DNA from 3 places in the Microcella alkaliphila genome. Region 2 is predicted to be linked to each of the others. Evidence: riboswitches for the same ligand, from Rfam matches in the RefSeq annotation. Region 2 holds a riboswitch; each other region holds the start of a gene.
The links. A riboswitch is a leader RNA that binds a small molecule or an ion and turns the genes downstream of it on or off. The one in region 2 is predicted to bind thiamine pyrophosphate.

Region 1 (3,270 bases), 370 kb from region 2:
GTAGCCGCCGAATGCCGCGATCGACTTCAAGTCGGCCTGGATGCCCGCCCCGCCGCTCGGATCGGATCCGGCGATCGCGAGGACGCGAGGACGCGACGGCCGGGCGCTCATCGGCGTGCCGCCTCGCGGAAGGCGCGGGCGGCCGCGCGTGGATCGCTCGCACCGGCGATGGCCGACACGACCGCGACCCCCGCGGCGCCTGCCGCGCGGAGGCCGGCCACGTCGTCGGGTCGGACGCCGCCGATCGCGACGCACGGGATGCTCGTGCGGGCAACCAGTGCGGCAAAGCCGTCGATGCCAAGCGGCGCGGGATGATCGGGCTTCGTCGCGGTCGGCCTGATCACGCCGACGCCGAGATAGTCAACGGTGCCCGGTCGCAACGCTTCGGCGGTGGCGAAGTGATCCACCGTGTTCGCGGTGAGTCCGATGACGCTTTCTGCTCCGAGCAGGCGGCGCGCCACCTCGACCGGCAGATCCGATTGGCCGAGGTGCACGCCGTCGACCCGCGCTCCGCGGTCCCTCGCGGCGAGCACCACGTCGACCCGGTCGTCGACGAGCACGGCAGCGCGGCCAGCGACCGTGTCTGAAACGCGCACGGTCCGCTCGATCAACTCGCGCGCGCTCGCGGTCTTCTCGCGCACCTGGACGATCGTCACTCCCCCGTCGACCGCGGCGTCGACGATCGCGCACAGAGTGTCCGTGGGAAGCCCCTCGGCCGTGACGAGATGCAGGGACAGATCAGTCGACGCCGTCACGACGCGATGCCCTCGCTGACGCGCGCGCTGAGCGCGGAGTCGCGCGGCGTGAGAGCGTCCAGCTCGTCGAGGAAAGCCGGAGAGAAACTGCCCGGCCCGACTCCGCGCGCTTCCGCGCGCTCCGACGCGACGGCGTAGACCGCCGACGCGGCCACCGCCGCGGAGAACGGATCGGTAACGGCGAGAAAAGCCGCCATGACGGCGCCGAGCGAGCATCCGCCGCCCGTGATTCGCGTCAGGAGTGCGCTACCCCCGGATACGCGAGCTGCGCGTCGCCCGTCGGTGATCAGGTCGCGCTCGCCGGACACGGCGACGACCGCGCCCGTCTCTTCCGCGAGTCGTGTGGCCGCGTCCAGCGCATCGTCGGGGCTGTCGGTGCTGTCGACGCCGCGCCCTCCCGACCCCGCGCCCGCCAGCGCGATGATCTCAGAGGGGTTCCCCCGGATGATCGCGGGACGGTGCGCGAGCAGTTCGGCGGCGAGAGCGGTGCGTATGGGCAGGGCCCCCACGGCGACAGGGTCGAGCACCCAGCGGGCGTTCTCGACGACGGTCTCCCTCGCCGCGTCGCGCTGTTCGGCGGTGGGCGTCCCGAGATTCACGAGCACTCCGCCCGAAATGCGGGCGAAGACGCCCGCCTCACCCGGTATGTCGCACATCGCGGGCGAGGCTCCGATCGCGAGCAGCGCGTTAGCAGTCATGTTGGTCACCACCGCGTTCGTGATGCACTGCGTGAGCGGCTGCGAGGAGCGCAGCAGGGCGAGGGCATTCTCCGGATCAACGAGGACGGCGGATTGGTGCGCAGACATAACGACATTCCCTTCGCTAGTACGAGCTAGATCAGGTTCAACGGGTGTGATCTCAGCCCGCGCGGCGGGCACCCCGTGTCAACGGCGCCGACAATAGCACAGGGCGTGTGAGAGGAGCGGTGCCGGACTAGCCGAGCCCGATCTCCAGGTCCTCCCACAGGTCGTCGATGCCTTCGAGCCCGACGGAGAGGCGAACGATGCCGGCACCGGGTCGCGCCTCGGGCGCGACGGGCCGGTGCGTAAGCGAGGCCGGGTGCTGAATCAGCGAATCGACGCCGCCCAGCGACACGGCGTGCGTGAACCAGCGACGGCCACGCGTGAGCTTCTGTGCGGCGGCGTAACCACCGACGAGGTCGACACTGAGCATCGCGCCCGGCCCCCGCAGTTGGCGGCCGAGGAGACCCTCCGGATCGCCACCGTCGACCGTCGGATAGAAGACACGAGCGACGGCGGGATGCTCGACGAGCCTCGCGGCGAGCTGCGCGGCGGTCGCCTGTTGCGCGCGAACCCGCAGGGGCAGCGTCGGCAGGCCGCGATGGAGCAGGTACGCGGCCATCGGGTGCAAGATTCCTCCGGTGATCGCGCGCACGGGGCGAATCGCGGTTGCCCACTCGGCGCTGACCGCGAGCGCTCCGCCGACGACGTCGCCGTGGCCGCCGAGGTATTTGGTCGCGCTGTGCAGCACGAGGGCGGCCCCCAACGCTGCGGGGTTTTGCAGCACGGGTGTGGCGAACGTGTTATCGACGAGGACGGGGCGCTCCCCTGCCGCGTCCACGACGGCCGCGATGTCGACGAGCTCGAGCGTGGGGTTCGCGGGCGTCTCCATGACGACCAGGCAGGTGTCGGGTCGAAGGGACCCGGCCACCTCGTGAGGTGAGCAGAAGGTGGTCTCGATCCCGAGCATCCCCGAGGCCAGCAGGTGATCGGTGCCGCCGTAGAGCGGGCGCACCGCGACGACGTGCCGGCCCGCACCGCGACTCGCCGCCGCGGTGACGGCTGCCGAGAATGCCGCCATACCGGAGGCGAAGGCTACCGACTCGTCGGTTCCTTCCAGTTCGGCGAGCGCGCTCTCGAAGCGGGCCACGGTGGGGTTCCAGAGCCGCGCGTAGACAGAGCCGCCCTCGGTGGGGTGCCCGCCCGTGGCCATCGACTCGTACGACTCTCCCCCGGTGTCGATATCGGGGAGGGGATTGGTCGATGACAGGTCGAGCGGCGGAGCGTGCACGCCAAGCCCCGTGAGATCGGCGCGGCCGGCGTGAACAGCCACGGTGTCGAGAGAGGCGGGGGCGACGGCGGTGTCGAGCGGCATGAAGAGAGTCTGGGCGAAGGCGCGGCAGCCATCAATGTTGTTCGAATAATCCGCGAGCGGTGGAGAAATTGCCGCTGAACCTGCAGGCTGGAGTGGTGGCTGACGTCTCCGACCCGCAGAATCCGCGCACCCCGCTCGACGCGGTCGATCGCGCACTGCTCGCCGCTCTCGATCAGAACGCACGGCTTACCAACGCGGCGCTCGCACAGGCGGCGGGGATCGCTGAGTCAACATGCACACAGCGGATGCGCGCCCTGCGAGATCGCGGCGTCATCCGAGCATTCCGCGCGGACATCGACCCTGCCGCCGTCGGTCGCCCCATGCAGGCCGTGATCAAGGTGCGGCTCGGCAGCCACGACCGGGACGGCGTCCTCGCCTTTCACGCGCGCTTGCGGCGAAT
Region 2 (3,270 bases):
CACGTGCCGCCGCGTTCCACGGCACGGGCGCGCAGATTCTCGAGCCCTGACCGTCGCGTCGAATCGCCCAGTCCCTGACCGTCATCAACCACACGGATGCTCACCTCGGCTCCGCGCACCGCCACCGCGACATCCACACGCGTCGCCTGCGCGTGCCGCACGGCGTTCGAGAGCGCCTCCCTCACGACGGCAACGAGGTCATCGCCGAGCTCAGAGTCGACCAGCGTGTCAACCGGGCCCTGGAACTCGAGCCCCGAGTCGAGGTCTTCGCCCTCGAGCGTCTCCCGCACCAGGGTGTTGATGCGGGCCCGCAGACTGTATGCGGCGGCTGACGGCGGCGCCGACAGGCGGTAGATAGCCTGGCGAATCTGCCGGATGGTGGAGTCGATCGCGTCGACCTGGTGGGCGATGCGCGCACCCGTCGGAGTCGTGGGGTCACTCACGACGCTTTGCAGGCTCAACCCCACCGCAAACAGACTCTGGATGACGTGGTCGTGCAGGTCGCGCGCGATCCGGTCGCGTTCGTCCGACAGGGCGATGCGCTGCTCGTCGACGCGTGCCCGAGCGAGCTCACGCGCGATCGTCACCGACTCGACGAAACGGGTGAGCATGGCGTCGTCGTCAGCGATGACGCGGCCGTCACCCCGAGCATCCGTGTGAGGGTCGACGACGAGGCGACCGTCGTCGTCAACCGCGATAACCCCGGTGGGTAGGCCCGTGAGGGTCTGCGCGGCGACGACGATGGCAGTCCCATCATCGGGCGAGAGCTCTCCGGCGAGAAGCCGGCGCGACACATCCTCCGCCGCCTCGAGCCAGACCCGTGAACGTTCCGAACGGGCATACAGGCGCGAGTTCGCGATTGCCGTGCCGGCCATCGCCGCGAGGCTCGCGATCACGCTCGCATCCAGGTCATCGAAGGGCCCGGAGTCGCGCTCGGTGAGATAGAGATTTCCGAAGGCGGCGCCGTCAACGTGAATCGGAACCCCGAGAAACGAGTTCATCGGCGGGTGGTGCGCGGGAAACCCGACAGACCGTGGATCGTCCGACAGTCGTGGCAGGCGAATGGTGGCGTCGTCGGCGATGACCGCGCCGAGAATCCCGCGACCGGTCGGCGGGGGGCCGAGGCGGGCGACGGTGTCGTCGTCGAACCCGGCATGCACAAACCGCTCGAGGCTGCCGTCCGGTGCGATGACGCCGAGGGCGCCGTAGCGGGCGCGCACCAGCTGACGGGCGGCCTCCACGATGCGCTGCAGGGCGATCGACAGGTCCAGATCTTGCGTCATCGCCTGCGCCGCCGAGATCAGCAGGCTGACGCGATGGCGGCCCTCCGTCTCGTCGGCAGCGTCGTCGAGCACCCGCCGCACGAGGGTTTCCAGCTCGTCGCTCTCGCCCAACAGTGGTGCCATGCCCGGAGTCTACTGAGGGCGGGATGCCGCCTTCGAGCCACCGGGCGTACACTGATCGACGTACACGGGAGCCCGATCGCCGGGCTGAGAGGAAGCCACAGGGCTTCGACCGTCGAACCTGATCCGGGTAATGCCGGCGCAGGGAGGACATCTCGCACCCGTGCCGTTGCGAAAGAACGGTGCGCCTCACCGGCGCGCACCCACATCGAAAGGCACGAATCATGACAGCAACCCCCACCCCGAAGTCGACCGCGCGCGGGGGTGCACGCCTGCGCTGGCGCGTCGTCGACATCGTCGTTGCGAGCGTCGTCGGCGTCGCCGTCGGCCTCGTCTTCTTCGCGTGGAACCTCACCTACAACCCGATCGGCAGCGCGCTCGGCGCTCTGCTTCCGGGCGTGCAGGGCAGCGTTCACGGCGTCTGGCTGATCGGCGGTGTTCTGACCGCCCTCATTGTGCGCAAGCCTGGCGCCGCGATCTACGGCGAGATGGTCGCCGCAACCGTGTCGGCACTGTTCGGAAACGAGTGGGGCCCGCTGACGCTGCTGTCCGGGCTCGTGCAGGGCCTCGGCGCCGAGATCGTCTTCGCGCTCTTGCTGTACAAGGCGTGGGGTGTTGTCGCCGCCATGCTCGCCGGCGCGGGCGCTGGCGTCGGCATGGTCATCCTCGACCTCGTGCTCTGGTACGCCGGAGCCGGCGCGCTGTTCGCCACCGTCTACGCCATCTCGGGCATCGCCTCCGGCGCCATCATCGCCGGCCTGTTGTCGTGGTTGGCGATGCGCGCGCTCGCGCGAACCGGCGCGCTTGATCGCTTCGCCGCGGGTCGCGAGCGCGGCGACGACGACGAGGACGAGGGTGACGATTCGTCGCCGGGCGCCTCGGCCGTCGACGGCGAGCACGCCGCCGCCCGGTGACCTCCGCCCTGCCGGCGGGCGCCGGCACCACCACACACCCGCGGGCTGCTCGCCTCGCGGCGCACGGCTTCGGCTGGCGTCCGCGCGGCCGCAAGGCCCCGGTGCTCGCCGACGTCGATCTTGCGATCGAGGCCGGCGAGCGCGTGCTGGTGCTCGGTGCCTCCGGCAGCGGCAAATCCACCCTGCTGCAGGCCTTCGCCGGAGTGCTCGGCGGCGACGACGACGGCGACCGCACTGGAACCATCACAGTCGACGGCCGCGACCCGGCAGATGCCCGCGGCCGGGTCGGTCTGCTTCTGCAAGACCCCGAAGCGGGCATCGTTCTCGAACGCGCCGGCGACGACCTCGCGTTCGGCCCGGAGAACCTGGGAGTACCGGTCGCGGAGATCGCAAGGCGGCTCGACGGTGCTCTCGACCGGGTGGGACTCGACATCGCCGCCGACCGGCGCACACCCGAATTGTCGGGCGGGCAGCAGCAGCGCCTCGCCCTCGCCGGCGTGCTCGCGCTCGAGCCCGGGGCGTTGCTGCTCGACGAACCCACCGCGCAACTCGACCCCTCAGGCGTCGGCGAGATCGTCGACGCCGTCATCGCCGCCGTCGAGCGTCGAGGGCTCACCCTCGTCGTCATCGAACACCGTGTCGACGTGTGGCTTCCCCACATCGACCGCGTCATCGTGCTAGACCGGGGGCGGGTGATCGCCGACGGTGACCCCGCGTCGGTTCTCGAGCGTGAGGGGGCGGCGCTCGCCGAGCGGGGCGTCTGGGTTCCTGGTCGCCCGCCCGTGCATCCGCCTGCCGCCGTCACGGCGGCCGCGCGAGAGCGCGCCGTTCTCCTGAAGGCGACCGGGCTCGCTGCCGGTCCCGCCGGAGCCAAGCCCGTCGTCGAGAACATCGACCTGACCGTGCGCGCGGGCGACGTGATCGCTCTCACCGGCCCGAACGGCGCAGGCAAA
Region 3 (3,270 bases), 910 kb from region 2:
GCTCGACGCTCTTGGAGCAGGCGGTGTCGACGTATCGAGCGTCGCCCGGTTCAGCGACGCACCGACCGGCGTTGCGCTCATCACCGTCTCACGCGACGGCGAGAACACGATCGTGGTCGCGCCCGGCGCGAACGGTCGCCTCGACGCGGATGCGGTGGCCACCACGATCACTGAGCTCGCCGGCCCCGGCACGGTCCTGCTCAGCCAGCTCGAGGTGCCGCTCGGTGTCGTCCACGCCGCCGCACGCGCGGTCGTCGGAGCCGGCGGCCGCGTCGCGCTGAACCTCTCCCCCGCCCGCGACATCCCCGACGAACTGCTCGAGCTGTGCGACCCGCTCGTCGTCAACGAGAGCGAAGCGCGGGCGGTGGGCGCCTCATCCTTCACCGATGTCGAAGGCGCCCTGTCGGCCGCGCAATCCCTCGCCAGCCGCTGCCGAAGCGTCATCATCACGCTCGGCGGTGACGGCGCGGTGTGGTGCGACGCTGCCGCGAGCGGCCATGTGGCCGCGCCCCGTGTCGAGGTTGTCGACACGACCGGGGCGGGCGACGCGTTCGTCGGCGCGGTCTGCGCAGAGCTCGCGGATGGCGCGGAACTCGCCGCCGCCGTCGCCGCCGGTGTGCGCTCCGGCGCAGCCGCCGTGCAGTGGCGCGGGGCGCAGCCTCCGACCCACTAGGCGCACCGGCCGGACGCCGGCAGCGAAGAAAGGGTGGTCGGGGTGCTGACGAAACCCGATTCCGTCAGCGCCCCGACCGGCTACGCCGCACCAACATAGGGGGGCTGAGCGGCGAAAGCCTTACGTCCACTCTGGCGCAACATGCGGGGCCCTCCCAGCACAGACGCGCCGCAATATTCGGTGAACGAATACGCGCAGGCTGCGGTGCTAGCGTGCCGCCGTGACCACCGCTGATCTGACCCGCGCCGACCCGGCGGTCAGGCGCAAACGGGTTGGCACCTCGAGCCGCGTGCTCGTGAACTTCGTCGGCGTATCGGCCCTGACCACGCTCGCGGCCACGGCCAGTACAGCGGCCGTCACCAGCGTTGCCGTCGTCCCCACCAGTCCACTGCACTGGCCGCGGCCGTCGGATTCGGTGCCGGCTCTGCGTTCCTGCGACGTCACCACCCGCACACGCGACTGGGCGCGGCGAACGTGGTCACGAGCATCCGCTGGGGGCTCGTCTCGATCATCGTCGGGCTGCTCGTTGCGGGAGCTCCGTCAGCGACGGCAATCATCGGGCTCGCGATCATCGCGCTCAGTCTCGACGGGGTGGATGGCAAGCTGGCTCGCCGGCAGCGGCTCGAGTCCCGCTTCGGCGCAGCGTGCGACATGGAGGTCGACTCGGTCTTCGCCCTCGTGCTTGCCGCACTCGCGGCGCTGGGGCCGTACGCGCGCCGACGCAGGAGCTCGAGTTCCCTCGAACGTTCCGGCGACGGCGACGGCGCAGTCATACGCTCATTATTCCGCGGAACGACGCTCGCGTTCACTGCACCCTTCGCGATCGGATAGGGTGGTCGACATCCACACGGGAGTCCTTGCAAGGGCTGAGATCGGGCTGACGCAGCCTGCGACCGTTCGAACCTGTCCGGGTAATGCCGGCGAAGGAAGTAGGACTTCTGATGACCGATGCGCTCTCATCCCATTCGCTCGACTATCTGCGTGACGAGGTGCACGGCATCCGTGTTCCCGTGACCAGCATCGCGCTCAGCGACTCCCCCGGCGCCGTTCCGAATCCGCCCCTCACGGTGTACCGCACGGCGGGACCCGGAAGCGACCCGCTGCGCGGACTGGAGCCGGCCCGCTCCGAGTGGATCGAGGCGCGCGGCGACACCGAGGTCTACGAGGGCCGGGAGCGCAACCTGCAGGACGACGGGCGTGCGGCACTTCGCCGTGGGGCGGCGTCGGCCGAGTGGCAGGGGCCCAGACGCCGTCCGCGCCGGGCCCGTCCCGGTAGGACCGTCACCCAGATGCACTACGCCCGGCGCGGAGTCATCACCCCGGAGATGCGCTTCGTCGCTCTGCGAGAGAGCTGCGACGTCGAACTGGTGCGCTCCGAGGTCGCTGCAGGGCGAGCGATCATCCCGAACAACATCAACCACCCGGAATCCGAGCCCATGATCATCGGCCGGGCCTTCCTCGTGAAGATCAACGCGAACATCGGCAACTCAGCGGTGACCAGTTCGATCGCCGAAGAGGTGGACAAGCTGCAGTGGGCGACGCAGTGGGGGGCGGACACGGTCATGGACCTGTCCACCGGCGACGACATCCACACCACGCGGGAGTGGATCATCCGCAACTCCCCGGTGCCGATCGGAACGGTGCCGATCTACCAAGCTCTGGAGAAGGTCGACGGCGAGGCGAGCCGGCTCACGTGGGAGATCTTCCGGGACACCGTCATCGAGCAGTGCGAGCAGGGTGTGGACTACATGACGATCCACGCCGGTGTGCTGCTGCGCTACGTGCCGCTGACCGCCGACCGGGTCACCGGCATCGTCTCGCGGGGCGGCTCCATCATGGCCGGCTGGTGCTTGGCGCACCACCAGGAGAACTTCCTCTACACGCACTTCGACGAACTGTGCGAGATCTTCGCCCGGTACGACGTCGCATTCTCGCTCGGTGACGGACTGCGGCCCGGATCCACGGCCGATGCGAACGACGCGGCGCAGTTCGCCGAGCTCGACACCCTCGCCGAACTGACCAAGCGCGCATGGGCATACGACGTGCAGGTCATGGTCGAAGGTCCCGGGCACGTGCCGTTCCACCTCGTCCGCGAGAACGTGGAACGGCAGCAGGAGCTCTGCGACGGTGCGCCGTTCTATACGCTCGGACCGCTGGTGACGGATGTCGCCCCGGGGTATGACCACATCACCTCGGCGATCGGGGCGACCGAGATCGCCCGGTACGGCACCGCCATGCTCTGCTACGTCACCCCGAAGGAGCACCTGGGACTGCCGAACAAGGACGACGTGAAGACCGGCGTGATCACCTACAAGATCGCCGCGCACGCCGCGGACCTCGCCAAGGGGCACCCCGGCGCCAACGAGCGCGACGACGCTCTGTCGAAGGCACGCTTCGAGTTCCGCTGGCGGGATCAGTTCGCCCTTTCCCTCGATCCCGTCACGGCGGAGGAGTTCCACGACGAGACGCTGCCCGCGGAACCGGCCAAGACCGCGCACTTCTGCTCGATGTGCGGGCCGAAGTTCTGCTCGATGCGCATCTCGCAAGACATCCGCGACCAGTTCGGCGACATGTCCGAGCAGGAACGGATCGCGGGC

Region 1: it holds a riboswitch for thiamine pyrophosphate, as region 2 does, so the genes downstream of both, thiM (hydroxyethylthiazole kinase) here and CPY97_RS09545 (ECF transporter S component) in region 2, are expected to answer to the same signal.
Region 3: it holds a riboswitch for thiamine pyrophosphate, as region 2 does, so the genes downstream of both, thiC (phosphomethylpyrimidine synthase ThiC) here and CPY97_RS09545 (ECF transporter S component) in region 2, are expected to answer to the same signal.

What each region holds. Positions count from the first base shown of each region.
Region 1 is NZ_AP017315.1:1,566,707-1,569,976, forward strand. It holds gene CPY97_RS07640 (bifunctional hydroxymethylpyrimidine kinase/phosphomethylpyrimidine kinase) at 1-111, opposite strand, end outside; gene thiE (thiamine phosphate synthase) at 108-755, opposite strand; gene thiM (hydroxyethylthiazole kinase) at 752-1,561, opposite strand; TPP riboswitch at 1,552-1,647, opposite strand; gene CPY97_RS07655 (trans-sulfuration enzyme family protein) at 1,689-2,870, opposite strand; gene CPY97_RS07660 (Lrp/AsnC family transcriptional regulator) at 2,966-3,270, shown strand, end outside.
Region 2 is NZ_AP017315.1:1,936,397-1,939,666, reverse strand. It holds gene CPY97_RS09550 (GAF domain-containing sensor histidine kinase) at 1-1,406, opposite strand, end outside; TPP riboswitch at 1,461-1,568, shown strand; gene CPY97_RS09545 (ECF transporter S component) at 1,628-2,317, shown strand; gene CPY97_RS09540 (ATP-binding cassette domain-containing protein) at 2,314-3,270, shown strand, end outside.
Region 3 is NZ_AP017315.1:1,023,560-1,026,829, reverse strand. It holds gene CPY97_RS04985 (ribokinase) at 1-673, shown strand, start outside; gene CPY97_RS04980 (CDP-alcohol phosphatidyltransferase family protein) at 1,148-1,504, shown strand; TPP riboswitch at 1,511-1,619, shown strand; gene thiC (phosphomethylpyrimidine synthase ThiC) at 1,615-3,270, shown strand, end outside.